3 regions of the Psychromonas ingrahamii 37 genome follow, and region 1 is predicted to be linked to each of the others. Evidence: predicted binding sites of a transcription regulator. Region 1 holds the regulator's gene; each other region holds the start of a gene.

Evidence for each region. Region 1 encodes LexA, which represses DNA repair genes until DNA is damaged. Its sites were predicted from a motif close to TACTGTATNNNNATACAGTA; they were not measured.
Region 2: a site for LexA is predicted at 860-879, ahead of PING_RS12690 (DNA topoisomerase III). Genes of this name have one in related genera too.
Region 3: a site for LexA is predicted at 1,516-1,535, ahead of recA (recombinase RecA). Genes of this name have one in related genera too.

Annotation. Positions count from the first base shown of each region.
Region 1 covers NC_008709.1:137,429-142,692, reverse strand. Annotated here, with positions in the region: gene PING_RS00620 (MATE family efflux transporter) at 1-1,082, opposite strand, end outside; gene PING_RS00615 (SCO family protein) at 1,289-1,927, opposite strand; gene lexA (transcriptional repressor LexA) at 2,022-2,651, opposite strand; gene PING_RS00605 (type II secretion system protein N) at 2,781-3,533, opposite strand; gene PING_RS00600 (type II secretion system protein M) at 3,571-4,053, opposite strand; gene gspL (type II secretion system protein GspL) at 4,183-5,264, opposite strand, start outside.
Region 2 covers NC_008709.1:3,008,554-3,013,817, reverse strand. Annotated here, with positions in the region: tRNA gene PING_RS12700 (tRNA-Val) at 1-37, opposite strand, end outside; gene PING_RS12695 (hypothetical protein) at 183-713, opposite strand; gene PING_RS12690 (DNA topoisomerase III) at 894-2,825, shown strand; gene PING_RS12685 (M20 family metallopeptidase) at 3,136-4,227, opposite strand; gene PING_RS12680 (ATP-grasp domain-containing protein) at 4,700-5,264, shown strand, end outside.
Region 3 covers NC_008709.1:4,174,342-4,179,605, reverse strand. Annotated here, with positions in the region: gene mutS (DNA mismatch repair protein MutS) at 1-870, opposite strand, end outside; gene PING_RS17465 (CinA family protein) at 962-1,459, shown strand; gene recA (recombinase RecA) at 1,605-2,681, shown strand; gene alaS (alanine--tRNA ligase) at 3,193-5,264, shown strand, end outside.

The DNA.
Region 1 (5,264 bases):
AAAATCCCATCAAAAATAAAACCTAATACTGATGTTATCGGAATAATAACTAACCAGGGCAAATAGCTGAGCGCCTCTTTTTGCACACTTTCAATCGATGTTATCTGCGCAATAATCCACTGCCCATAAACGTAAAATAACAGGAGCTGCAATAAGCTAAAAATAACCGACCAAAATAAAGTGACATAAACACTTTCTTTTAATTTTATTAAACAACGTGTACCGATACTTTTCCCGACAAGTGCTTCGGCTGCATAAGCAAGACCATCCATAGAAAAAGAGATAAGTAATAGAAAATGCATCAACACTAAATTTGCAGAAACAACAGCATCTCCCAATTTAACCCCCTGAATCGTCATAAACGCAAAGGTGACTTGTATACATAAAGTGCGAATAAATATATCACGGTTCAATAAAATAAATTTTTTAAGAGAATTTAAATCGCTAAGTTGTTTACTTAATTTAAGTAAATCTCCCTGTTTATAAAAAGGCTTAATGTGATTTTTAACAAGTAATAAACCGCACAATAAAGAAATATAATCAGCGAATAGAGATGCCCAGGCCACTCCTGCAACTCCCCAATCCAAAAACACCACAAATAATACGTCTAAACCAATATTGATGGCATTGCTAATAATCAGTAAAAACATAGGTACTTTGGCATTTTGCATACCCAGTAACCAACCTAATAACGCCATATTAATCAAAGCTGCTGGCGCGCTCCAAATACGGATATTAAAATATAACTGTGCATAAAAAAGAACTTGCTCACTACCCTCAATAAATTTTAAGGCCAATATAATCAAAGGTTTTTGTAAGAGTAAAATGGCAATAGCTAACAACAAAGCGACTAGAATAGCTTGTAACAACAAGCGAATAATTTGCTGATGATCACCCGCTCCATAAGCCTGTGCGACTAATCCGGTGGTCGACATTCTTAAAAAACCCAGCATCCAGAAAATAAGCGTCACAATCATCGAGCCTACTGCGACTCCCGCTAAGTAGTATGATTCCGGCATATGCCCAATCACGGCCGTATCAACAAGGCCAAGTAATGGCACGCTAATATTTGAAATCATCATCGGAAATGCAATTGCGAATATTTTCTGGTGGATAGTTAAATTGAAAAGGGGGGATTTTATCATGATAAAAATACTCAATTGTAAACACAGTGAGCGCTTTGCATAACTCATGCAAAGATAAAAACAGCTATCCGCATCACTCAGATTAAAATTATATCCATAAACTCAATGCTAGAAAGATAAACCACTTACCCAGTGGATTTGCTTTAATGCCAGTTTTTATACATTTGATGGATGTTTTCTACCATTAAGTCCATCTTCACACTGAAGATGCCTTCTGCATTTATTGTCGCTTGAAAAGAGGCGTGATGCTCACCTTTGGGATTAATTAATACAATTGAAGCACTGTGATCCACCAAATAATAGGGATCTCCCACTCCCTGGTCCACAATGCTGTAAATCAACCCTAAATTTTGTACAACAGGCCATAGCTGTTTGTGCGTACTCGTCACACCTATAAATTCGGAATTAAAGTAATGTACATATTCCGCTAATTCCTCGGCTTTATCACGGTTTGGATCAACCGAGACAAATACAATTTGTATATCGTCATAGGGTTGTGCTGTTAATTTTGGGTAAACACTATCAAGATGCGCTAAGGTCGTTGGACAGATATCAGGACAAAAAGTGTAACCAATAAAGAAAAGTGTCCATTTTCCTTGTAAATCTTGATTAGTAAAATGTTCACCTCCTGCCACATCAAAGGAAAAATCGATTAAACTTTTACCTTCTTTAAATAAAATTAAAGATTCATTCTGAGTTAAGTCATTTTTAAACTGTGCTCGTCCTAATAATAGAAAGAACAACAGAAAGAACGGCATTATAAAGAGTAATATTTTTTTCATTTCAATAACCCGTTAAATTAAAAATCATCTTATCTAAAGAGGGTAAATGTGCTCAATTCATACTACAGCCAGACTGTAAATAAAACAGCTGACATTACATCCAATCTGCTGTTCGAATGACACCAACGGCTATCCCTTCGATATCAAAAGATTGATATGCAAGGTCTATTTTAATCGGACCAAAATCATTGTTTTCTGCTTTTAATATCACCTGGCGGCCTTCTCGATAAAAACGTTTGACTGTTACATCATCTTCAACACGGGCGATGACCACTTGCCCGTTTTTGATATCTTGGGTTTTATGTACAGCCAGCAGATCACCATCCATAATACCGATATCTTTCATGCTTTCACCCTGCACTCGCAGTAAAAAATCAGCACTAGGGTGAAATAAAGCAGGATCAACATCATAATAGGTTTCAATATGCTGCTGAGCTAAAATCGGTTCACCTGCAGCGACTTGACCAATAAGAGGCAATCCGTCCTGGTGCGCTTTTTCATTATGTTGATGCTCACCCAAAAGACGGATTCCACGAGATGTGCCTGCTAAAATTTCAATCGCACCTTTACGCGCTAAAGCTTTAAGGTGCTCTTCTGCTGCATTAGCGCTTCGAAAACCAAGGATCTTAGCTAATTCAACTCGTGTAGGAGGCATTCCCGTCTTTAATATTTGATCTTTGATCACATCCAATACTTCATTTTGACGCTTGGTTAGCTCTTTCATTATTTAATCTCCACGCTAAATTTAACTGTAAACATGAACAGTGTATATTCATACATGGAGTTAATCTAGTTCCAAACAATATTTTTGAGTCAATCCATCACAAATAATTTTTTCCTGCTTTAAGCATCTCTACAAACGGCCATTAAAGCGCACTACAGTAGCACCAGAAGCATCTTTTGGCCCCAAAAAGGAGAGTGCCTGATTTATGTCAGGACTAAGTTTATTACTGCCTTTAACTGTTCCGACTAGCCGGTAAGCACCACCTTGCTGCAATAAGATATTAATGTTGCTGCTTAGCTGTTCTGATTCCTGCTGCAAAATAGCCACTGCATTACCCTTATCACAACTCAAATTAATGTTCATAGTGGTTAAATCTATTTTACCAAGATCACTGTTGATCCCAGCATTTTTCCAAACAAAAAAACCATCCAATGTATCGCAATAGGGTTCACCCTGTGATGCCTCTTTTATTACCAGGGTAATATCGCCCGATGCTTCAACAGGAATGGGTAAATCTGCATAGGAGAGCAATTCCTGAGCACTTAAATCAAGCAACACATTTTCAATCGCCAGCCCGGAAAGACCTAATTTAACAAAACCTTTTCCTGACATGGCATTCTGACCATTGTTAAATTTAACATTCAGTTTAATCTGCAAAGCAGCCAATGCGAACCAATCTACATCCCATGAGACGCGCTGCAGGTTAAGTTTTTTGTTATAGGATAATAACGCGGCTTCGCCCTGCCATGCAGAGCCGGAAACACCGGCAATCTGGAGCCCCGTGTTTTGAGGGATAAAACGCAATAATGCAGTTGCCGGTAAGGTGGCAAGCAACGCGACCAGATAAAAAGATACAAAGAATATAATAAACTTAATTTTCATGAAGATGGGATCTCTTTGGCAGAGTTAAAGGCATGATTTAATACCCAAGGGAAAGGCGAGTGACTTTAATATAACCTTCTTCATCTGCACGAGATATATCCGCATTGAGAACCGACACTGAGTATTGCGAGCTTAATACGGAAACCCAGTTAATGAAACGGTCAAATTCAACATTACTTACCTGCACTTCAACTTGTTCATTGCGGTTTATAATACGGGAGAAAGTAATACCATTTTGTTGCGCACTGATGGTGACTATCTGGGTAACATTTTGGTTTTCACTCACAGCGGATCCTTGTCCTACACCCGCGCTAACTAAAAGAGTTGCGCGCTGTTGGGTGGTGGATAAGGTCTGCTGGGCTCGCTGTAATTGATTTTCACTATTATCAAGCCCGATAGACAGCGGCTGCCATATGCCCCAGTAAATAATGGCTATCAATATCAGCAATACAGAAACTAATGATAGTTGCTGCTCTCTTTCAGTAATACTTTCCCACCAGGTGTTAAGGCGCTCGACCATTATTTTTCCCTTCTTATTAGTACGTCACTAATACTTTCCCAACAAAAGTTAAACCACTCGACCATTATTTTTTCCTTCTTATTAGTACGTCACTAATACTTTTCCAACAAAAGTTAAAACGCTCTACCATTATTTTTTCCTTATCGTGAGCACGCCACTAACGCCCGACTTACTGTTATTTAACGCGCCTTGCTGTGCGCTTAAATGCTCAGGTAGTTCAGCTGCAAATGTTTCAAAGGCCTGAAAACTTGGCGCAGTCAGTGCCAGCTGCAGCTCCTGTTTTTTACTGTCAAACTTCAAGCTGGAAATTTCGAATTCTTTAAGAGACATAAGTGCAGGTGAAAGATCATCAAGAACAGTTAAAAAATCAAATTCCACACTACTCCCTTGAAGTTCTTTTAACATTGTATCGAGTTTATAATTGATACGCGCATATCTTAATTTACTTTCCCGAGGAAATGCTTGGCTATAGATAGTTTCGACCTGTTGCTGGATTAACTCGGTTTCAGCTTGAACTTGTAAGGTGTGGCTATAAATATTGAGCACTGATACGATAAAAAGCAGGACGCCAGCAGCAGCTGGAATTCGCCATTTTTTAATATATGGGCTCACTTCTTTTACGGGTTTAAATTCAGCGGTCAGAAAATTGACTGGGTTGTTTTTAGTCCCAATGGCTAACAACTCCATCGGTAACATGGCGTCATGACTCGACCACTCTGCAACTGAATCTTCAATAACAGGACTGTAACTTTCAATCCGTGGCACCAAATCCTCGTCAGCTGAATTCTTTAACTTGCTCTCTAAAATGGTGTTAAGCATAGAGTGATCACAACTCCAGGCGATATTTGCAGTTTCTCTTATTAACCACTGCTCTCCAAGCTTTATCGCCTGCCATTTGCCATCTTCAGGTAAGGGTAAAGTTAGCCCTTCAGGAATAAACTGTTTACAATTAATTTGTGCTTTTTCCAACCAGTCAATCCAGTCATACATTTTTTGTTTATCACAAATAGCCACATGCACAAGATGAGTCTCTTTGGCAATGACATTAAAATGCAGCTTTTCCACATCAGAGGCTAACTCCTCTTCAACTAAATACGGCAAAGCCTGTTGCATTTGACGATTAAAAGCACCTTTAATGACCACTTTTTTGATGCAGATATCCACACCCGGCAATAAACAAATAACCCGTCGTTGGAATGCTTTTTCCGTCA
Region 2 (5,264 bases), 1.7 Mb from region 1:
TGTCATGGCGGTACTCTACCAACTGAGCTAAGCGAGCGTTTAGTTGGTTGCTATGGAAGCGAAGTGATTTTGCTTTATGGCAGCCAAAGTGTCAATAATTCTTTTTATATTCCAGTCTGTTTGATGTTTTTTTGTTCATATTTAAACAAAAACACTTAACTGTAACAAAAATAAGCGAATATCTAGTTTTCATCATCGAGTAATTGTGTTTTTTGCTCTGTCTCTTTTTCAGACTCGGTTGTTTGTTCTTTGGTTTTGATTAGTGTTTCTAATGCTTTATTACCGTCTAACCAAACCTGTTTACCTTTATCTTTGACATCATCCCACACGCCGGCACTGCTTTCTTGCGTATCAATCCAAATCTCATGGGAATTTTCTTTGGTCGATTGCCATAACTCATCGGTTGTTTTTTTACTCTTTTGTAAAGCTTCATTGCCTGATTTTTTGCCTTTATCCAATAGTTGCTCACCCGACTGTTTACTTTTTTCCCAAATGTCTTTACTTAATTGTTGGCTTTCCTGCCACAGTTGTTTAGCTGATTTTGGGACACTATGAGTGTCTGTTTGTTGCTCATCGGTGGCAGCTATCTCTGTTACTGTCTGTTGGTTTTGTGCATTTTCCTGGTTCATTGAATAGGATGCGGTTTGATCATTACATGCCATAAGAGAAAGTAATAAAGGGCTGAATATTATAAACGGAATACATCTTTTCATTAATTTGCTACCAAAGAGAGAAGTAAATACGAGAAGGATACCAATTGTTTCTGGCTGTCCTGTTAGTCAGTTCACTGTTAGTCAGTGATAGAGCCTAATAGTTCCATTAATGATGCTTTAAACTTGAATTTTTTATATCAGTAGACTACTGTGTAAAAAAACAGTTTAAATGAAGGTGCCATGAAACTTTATATTGCCGAAAAACCAAGCCTGGCACGTGCGATTGCTGATGCGCTACCAAAACCGCATCGTAAAGCAGACGGTTGTATTTATGTTGGTAATGGAGATGTTGTAAGCTGGTGCATCGGGCATCTGTTAACTCAGGTTGATCCCGAGGCTTATGATCCCGAATATAAAAAATGGAAATTCGAACACCTGCCGATTATTCCCGAAAACTGGAAATTAAAATCAACACCGCGCACCAGTAAACAACTGAGTATATTAAAAAAACTGATCAAACAGGCTGATAACCTTGTGCATGTTGGCGACCCCGACCGCGAAGGCCAGTTGCTTGTGGATGAGGTGATTCATTTCAGCGGTGTTAAGGGCAATAAATTAAAACAGGTTGAGCGCTGTTTGGTCAGTGATTTAACCACCAATGCGGTAAAACGTTCGCTTCAGCAATTACGCTCTAATCAGGAGTTTATTGCATTATCAACCTCGGCGCTTGCGAGAACGCGTGCTGACTGGTTATATGGGCTAAATTTGACACGAGTTTATACCTTACAGGCACAAAAGTCAGGTTATCAGGGGGTTATCTCGGTGGGGCGAGTGCAAACACCTTTATTAGGCTTGGTGGCAAGGCGCGATAAAGAGATTGAAGTTTTTGTGAGTAAACCCTTTTATGAAGTGGAAGCACACTTAACGACACTCAAACCTGAAAATGTTGCTGCCTTTACGGCCAAATGGAAGCCCAGTGAAGCCTGCGAAAAATATCAGGATCACGAGGGGCGTGTACTGGTTAAAAAGTTGGCAGAGAATGTCGCGCAGCGTATTTCTCAGCAACACGCTGTGGTAAAAAGCTTTACGGCTAAAAATAAAAAGCAGGTTGCGCCTTTACCCTATAACTTATCGGCGTTACAGATTGATGCTGCCAAGCGTTTTAGCTACACGGCGCTGGAAGTATTGGATATTTGTCAGGCATTGTATGAAAAATATAAGCTGATTACTTACCCGCGTTCTGATTCCCGTTATCTGCCTAAAAATCATCTTTCTCAAGCCGGATCAGTGACCCGGGCGATTGCTAATAACCAGCCTGCTTTAAAAAAGGCGGTCAGTAATGCTGATATTTCTTTGCAGAGCCGTGCCTGGAACGATAAGAAGGTTGATGCCCATCATGCGATAATTCCAACGGATAAACATCAGTCTTTAACGAGTTTAGATACTGCCTCACAAAATATTTACGCTTTAATTGCCCGTCAGTATTTATGCCAGTTTTATGCCGATTATCATTACGGTGAATGCGTGGCTGAAATTGAAATAAATAACGGCTTATTTATCAGTAAAGCAAAAGCTAAAATCAGCGACGGGTGGAAAGTATTATTTGATAAGCAGGAGAAAGACAGTTATTTACCTGCGCTTAGCAAAGGGCAAAAGTTGTTTTGTGATAAAGGTGAGGTGATTGAAAAAAACACTCAGCCGCCAGCCTATTTTACGGATGCTACTCTGTTAGCCGCAATGAGTAATATTGCCCGTTATGTGAAAGACGGAGAATTGAAAGCTGTGTTGAAAGAAACCGATGGTCTGGGCACGGAAGCGACCCGAGCGGGGATTATTGAGCTGCTGTTTAAACGTTTGTTTCTGCAGCGCACGGGTAAACTTATTAAAGCAACTGAGACCGGCAGAAAGTTAATTGAAAGTCTGCCGGAAATGTTGACCCTGCCTGATATGACCGCGCAATGGGAGATGGAATTAAATGCTATCAGTCAAAAAGAGCAAAGTTATCAGGGATTTGTTGTGCCATTACAAAATCAGCTTAAAAGCATTATAGAAAAGGCAATTGCAGACGGGCCGCGGGCATTGGCGAATTTACCAAGCAGTGGCAATGTTTTTAAGAAAACCTACAGAAAAAAATCAACAAAAAAAGGCACTTTTAAAAAGAAAGGCAGTTAATAATGCCCAAAGAAATTAAACTGTGATTTTCCAGCTTCGGGGTTTGGGCTGCGAGTTCCGAGCTTCGGGCTTGCGAGCTTCGAGCTGAATAGTTATCGGTAGGGTGAATTCTATGCACTGCAGCCGTGGTAATCGGTGCGCGGCCTACGAGCAGAAAATACCCCGACATCGCACGTTTAGATCCCCAACAAAACACCTCGGGGATGACGGTGGGAGGAAGTTATCGGTAGGGTGCATTCTATGCACTGCAGCCGTGGTAATTGGTGCGCGGCCTACGAGCTTCGAGCTTTCGCATTTAATGAGAGGAAAATTATCTCATATTAAATGCGCGTAATATCCTGGTCACTTCATCTATACGTCGAAGAAAACTTGTTTTTTTAGCACGTTCATGAACAGTATGATCACCATCACCAAAAGGACCAAAACCATCAAGGGTTGCGACACCAGCAGAGGACACTATATTAGCATCACTGACGCCACCACGTTTTTCTGTTTTAAGCGGATAGCCTAGTATGCTCTCCAGCTGCTTTAATAATTGTGCTTGCTTATCAGATGGCTGCATAACATCACGCTGTATTCCCCCGGTCATGGTTGCTGTCACGCCTTCAACAAATGTCTGATTAACAATCGCTTTAATACTAAGCAGTAATCGTTCTTTTTCTTGGCTTTGGGTATAACGTATTTCGACAATAATTTCAGCTGTCGGTGATATCGTATTTGCGCCAATTCCTCCACTAAATTTACCCGCATTGACTGTCGTTCCTTTGATTAAATCAGTTAACTCGGTTAGTTTTATAATCATATGTGCAGCGGCTAAATTAGCATTATATCCATTAATATAATGGTTGCCTGCATGAGCCGCCTTACCTAATAATGAAATAGTAAAAGTACCCACTCCTTTCCGGCCGATGACCACTTCATGATCAACACCTGCCGCTTCAAAAACCAAGCAAAGATCATAATCTTTTGCCAATTCAGCTGTTAACTTTTTACTGTCATCACTGCCGCTTTCTTCGTCGCTAACCAATAACATATCAATATTACTGATTGCGCCATGCTCAGCGCTTACGGCTCGTAACGCTTCAAGGGCAACGATGTTTCCCCCTTTCATATCACAGACTCCAGGGCCATATACCCACTCATCATCTTCTGAAAAAGCCGTAAATGTATTAGGAGGAAAAACCGTGTCTAAATGTCCCAATAATAAAACGCGTTTTTTTCCTTTTTGGAAGGAAGCATTAAATAACAGATGATCTCCAATCTCTGTCCGTGGAAATACGGTGCATTTATAACCAAGCGCTTCCAGCCATCCACGGAAAATAAGACCATTTTTATCGACACCACTTTTATTCTTGGTATATGAATTCAAATTAATAATGCTGGCTAATTCCGAAAAATCCATGGCTTTTCCCTATCTAACTCTTTGATTAATATTGCCTCAATAAAAGAAAACTTCAACATTATTAACCAAGACGAATACCAAAAATTAAATTTTTGCACTATAAAGATAAGCACTTAGCGTAAAAATTTTACGTTATTCATACTTTATTTATTTCACATAAAAAGATGATATTGGCCTAAAAAAGGCTGTTAAATGATTCGTACGCCTAATCTTAGTACACAACAACGCAATGAATGATCGAATAACAAAAGTATTATTTAGGCAGGAGAGATATTGACCTTTTTTAACAGATAAATTAGCAAAAACCATTTAAATTAGTCATTATTTAATTTCTTTTTGTTATAAATAATTCATTTTTTTGTGCTAATTTTATACTTGATATAAATGTATAGGTGGAGCGTTTTATTTAATCATAAAAATATCTAGCATTATTTATACAACGAGATGTACTTCGAAACGGGGCAATCAAATAATGAGTAGTAATAAAAGGATAGGCTCAGAACCAACGGTTGGAATATGGTTATATAAAAACGGTGGGGGGATTGAAATACAGCAAAAATTAATCGAGATTCTTACAAAAAAAGGCATAAGGACCATAACAGATCTCAATCTCGGACATGCTTATGCATCTGGAGGTGAAATTATTTGTAACGGTATTAATATGGAAAACTTAAACGCTTTTTTCTCCTATAATGCAGGAGAGCAATCAACCTTTCAATTATATATGTATCAATTACTTAATCAAACGACTTCTACCCTTAATAATTATGATGCTTTTGCTTTGACTGAAGATAAGTTTTTAACCGCTCATGCATTAAATCATGCCGGAATAAGAACAGCTGAATATCGCATGATTCATTGTGATGATATTTCATTATTAAAAAAAACAGTCAGTGATTGGCAAGGCCAAGTTGTCTATAAGCCGACCGATGGCTGGGGAGGGAACGGACTCGTTAAGATAGAAGACGAAAGTGCACTCGATGTTTTAATCCCCTTTTTAAACCGGATGGGTTTGGAAAACCTTTATTTAGAAAAAT
Region 3 (5,264 bases), 520 kb from region 1:
ATTATCAAAGCCGCCGGAAAGGTTCTGGGTTAACTCTAAGTTTTTTCGTGTTGCAGCATCTAAAATAACACTGTCAATATTTTTTTCTAACTGGATCGATTGTAAATGTGGCAAACTGGTGCGTTGGGTATCTTTAATATACTGCAGTAACGCGCCTGCGGCACAAAGCGCAACCTCTGCTTTTTCTACACCAAATCCGATTAAATCCTTGGTGGAAAATTGTTGATTTAATATTTTTTTGCTGGTGGCCAGCTCAAATTCCCATTCAGGGCGGCGACGAATGGTTTGTAGGTGCTCTATTAAATCCATATGTTCAAAGTTTTCAGGATATAAAAGCTCGGCAGGATTAAGGCGTTGTAGTTCTGCTTGTAAGGTTTCAGTATGCTGGAATTGATTAATAATAAAACGACCGCTACCAAGATCTAATGACGCAATGCCAAAGCTATTTTGTAACTGGTAGACCGAGCATAATAAATTGTCCTGACGATCGTTAAGTAAAGCTTCATCGGTAACAGTACCCGGCGTGATAATACGCACCAATTTTCGTTCAACAGGCCCTTTTGAAGTGGCTGGATCACCTATTTGCTCGCAAATTGCAATGGATTCTCCCATTGCAATTAATTTTGCTAAATATCCTTCTACACTATGGTATGGAACACCGGCCATGGGTATGGCATTACCACCGGTTTTACCACGTTGGGTTAAAGAAATACCCAGAAGCTGTGAGGCTTTACGTGCATCATCAAAAAATAATTCGTAAAAATCACCCATGCGATAAAAAAGGAGAGTGTCGGGCACTTCGCTCTTGATGGTTAAAAATTGTTGCATCATTGGGGTATGTTGTTGTAATTGTTGCGCACTTAGCGTCATAATGAATACACTTAATAGATGATAACTTTATATAATAAGAACACTTGAATTTACATTTCCAATTGTATTGGATCTTTATTGGAGAAAACTTATGTTCACTGAAAGAACCGTTCAAGAATTAGCGCAAGTCCTAGGCGACAAACTCAACCAGGCTGGGTTCGTTGTCACGACCGCAGAATCCTGTACCGGTGGTGGTGTAGCATACGCTATTACTGAGATTTCTGGAAGTTCACAGTGGTTTGACCGAGGTTTTGTGACCTATAGCGATCAAGCGAAAATACAGATGTTAGGCGTCGAAAAATCGGTGATTAAAGGCTTTGGCGCAGTTTCTGAGCAGGTGGTTGAAGCAATGGCTGTTGGTGCGGTAACCCATTCTGATGCGGATATCGCGGTGGCCATTAGTGGGATTGCAGGGCCTGAAGGTGGCAGCGATGAAAAACCCGTTGGCACTGTGTGCATCTCTTGGTATAACGTTCATTCGACCAGTAAAACTGAAACATATTTATTTACCGGCGACCGTTCTGAAGTTCGAACGCAGGCGATACGCCTCGCATTACTTGGTTTAATTGAGGCCATTGATATAGAATGATTAGGCGAATACACTGATTACACTGGACGGATGATAAAAACATAAAAAGCACTTGATACTGTGTAAATCAACAGTATACTTAGTCCCAAATACTGAGTGCATATACAGTTAAATAAAAGCATGATCACACAAATCTGGAGATAAAATGAGTCAGGATAAAAACAAAGATAAAGCATTAGCCGCAGCCCTTGGACAAATTGAAAAACAATTTGGTAAAGGTTCAATCATGCGTTTAGGTGATGATGCAGCATCGATGGAAATTGATTCTGTTTCAACTGGCTCATTAAGTTTGGATGTTGCGTTGGGTATAGGTGGCTTGCCCTACGGCCGTTGTGTTGAAGTTTATGGTCCGGAGAGTTCGGGTAAGACAACCCTAACCTTACAAGTTATTGCCGAAGCGCAAAAACAAGGTAAAACCTGTGCATTTATTGATGCCGAACATGCACTTGATCCGACTTATGCCAAAAAACTCGGCGTGGATGTTGACAACCTGCTTATCTCTCAGCCGGATACCGGTGAGCAAGCATTAGAAATCTGTGACATGCTGGTGCGCTCTGGTGCAGTAGGTGTGGTGGTGGTAGATTCCGTTGCCGCGTTAACACCTAAAGCTGAGATTGAAGGCGATATGGGTGATTCACACATGGGTCTGCAAGCACGTTTAATGTCGCAAGCATTACGTAAATTAACCGGGAACATCAAACAGACCAATACTATGGTTATTTTCATTAACCAAATCCGCATGAAGATCGGTGTTATGTTTGGCAATCCCGAAACGACTACGGGTGGTAATGCGCTTAAGTTCTATGCTTCTGTTCGTTTAGATATCCGCCGTATTGGCGCGATTAAAAACGGTGAAGAAATTATTGGTAATGAAACACGCGTAAAAGTGGTTAAAAATAAAGTCGCGCCACCTTTTAAGCAAGCAGAGTTTCAGATTCTATATGGTAAAGGTATTAACCATTTCGGTGAGTTGGTTGACTTAGGTGTTAAACAAGAGTTTGTTGAAAAAGCGGGTTCTTGGTACTCGTACAATGGTGCTAAAATTGGTCAAGGTAAGAGCAATGCAAGCCAGTATTTAAAAGATAACCCGGCATCAGCCGAAGAGCTTGAAGCTAAAATTCGCGAAGCGTTAATGCCGAAAGCAGAAGTCATTGAAGATAAAAAAATAATTGCAGAGAAAAAAGTAACTGAAGATAAAAAAGTAACTGCCTCAGAGGGTTAATTAGCTCAATTAAATTTGTATGGCTGTGCTACAGACTATGCAACAGGGCAAACAAAAAGGCGTGATATTTCACGCTTTTTTTGTTTGCCAGATGACAGTTTGCAATGATTAAGCTAATAGCCATTTTAGTAATAGAAAGAATCAACCTTAGAAACGTTACCAGATAAGATCAATTTCAGACTGTTATTATTATCCTTCCTTTATTGCCATGAATTTTAAAAAGGCGAGGATTAAGACAATGATTTACTTCCCAATAAGCGCTATGTAGATTTTTGCCTCCTATTTTTTACTGTCCCGTCATACCCCAAAAAAACAGTTCAGGTTAAAAATAATAGTGAAAGAAGCACAAATGGTTTCATTATTAATGTAAATTAAATCGATCCTTAGTTCGCTTCTTTGTCCTTTTCAAGTGACATGCTATATTAAACTCTATTTATTTTTAACTTATTTGACGTTTTTTTATTCACCCATCCATAGAATAACGGAACAGATACTTCACATGGAATAACTCATGATCAAATCAACTAATGAAATTCGTCAGGGGTTTCGCGACTTCTTCGTTAATAAAGGGCACCAAAGTGTAAGTACTGGTTCACTTGTACCTCACGATGATCCCACCTTGCTGTTCACCAATGCTGGCATGAATCAATTTAAAGATACCTATCTGGGTACCGAAAAAAGGGCTTATACAAGAGCCACATCCAGTCAATGCTGTGTGCGTGCCGGGGGCAAGCATAATGATTTGGACAATGTGGGTTATACCGCGCGTCATCATACCTTTTTTGAGATGTTAGGGAATTTTAGCTTTGGTGATTATTTTAAGCGTGAGGCGATTGGTTTTGCGTGGGAATATTTAACCGTTGAATTGGGGCTGCCAAAAGATAAGTTGTGGGTCACCGTTTTTGATGAAGATCTGGAAGCCGAAAAAATATGGATCGAAGAGATAGGTGTGGATCCTAAGTGCGTATTACGTATTGGTGCAAAAGATAACTTTTGGTCAATGGGAGATACGGGGCCCTGTGGTCCTTGTAGCGAAATATTTTATGATCATGGTGAAGATGTTTGGGGCGGTCCTCCTGGCACAGCCGAAGAAGATGGCGATCGTTTTATCGAGATCTGGAATATCGTCTTTATGCAGTACAATCGTCATGCCGATGGCACTATGGAAAATTTACCTAAACCTTCTGTGGATACGGGGATGGGACTTGAACGTATTTCTGCGATTATGCAAAACTGCCATTCAAACTACGAGATTGATCTTTTCCAGGGTTTAATCAAAAAAGTTGCCGAAGTAACCGGCGCAAGCGATCTGGAAGACAAGTCGTTACGTGTTGTGGCTGATCATATTCGTTCATGTGGTTTCTTAATTTGTGATGGTGTAATGCCTTCCAATGAAGGACGTGGTTATGTTTTACGCCGAATCATTCGTCGTGCAGTACGTCACGGTCATAAACTGGGTGCGAAGGACATTTTCTTCTTCAAAATATATGACGAATTAATTAATCAGATGGGTGACGCTTACCCGGAACTATCAAAACAACGTTTATTTGTGGAAAAAATATTACGCCGGGAAGAGGAGCAGTTTGCAAAAACGCTGGATCGTGGTTTACAGATCTTAGATAATGAATTGGATCATCTTGAAGGTCAGGTGATCCCTGGTGATGTTGTTTTTAAACTGTACGATACCTTCGGCTTTCCTGCTGATTTGACTGCCGATATCGCCCGTGAACGAGGCTTGACAATAGATGAAGCTGGTTTTGATAAAGCCATGGCTGAGCAGCGTAAACGTGCGCAACAAGCAAATAATTTTGGCATAGATTACAATAAGACCCTTATTATCGATCAAAAAACTGAATTTATTGGCTATGAAACACTGCAAGGTGCGGCAACGGTAACTCATTTAGTTGTGGAGGGTGCTTTTGTTAATGCATTAAAAGAAGGTGATAGTGGACAAGTTATTTTATCAGCAACCCCGTTTTACGCTGAAGCTGGCGGGCAATCTGGGGATGCCGGTAAGTTAATACTTAATAATGGCGTATTTGTGGTCACCGATACTAAAAAATCCGGCGATGCATTTGTGCATAGTGGTTATGTCGGTATGGGCTCCGTGAAAGTTAATGACAAAGTGCATGCCGAAGTTGATACAGCGCGCCGTCAGTCTATTGCGTTACACCATTCTGCTACTCATTTATTACATGCGGCGCTGCGTAAAACCTTAGGTGAGCATGTTACTCAGAAGGGCTCCTTGGTCGACGCGGATAAATTACGATTTGATTTCTCCCATTTTGAAGCGCTGTCTGCGGACAGTTTGTCTGAAGTAACCTTCCTGGTGAATGAGGCAATTCGTAATAACTATGAAGTTGTGACTAAATTAATGGACATAGAAGAAGCGAAGTCTTCTAACGCTATGGCCCTATTTGGTGAGAAATACGATGAAATGGTACGTGTTGTACAGATGGGCGACTTCTCAACCGAGTTGTGTGGTGGTACTCATGCCAAGCGGACAGGTGATCTGGGATTGTTTTTGATTCGCTCTGAGTCGGGTATTGCTGCCGGCGTTCGTCGTATAGAAGCAACCGTTGG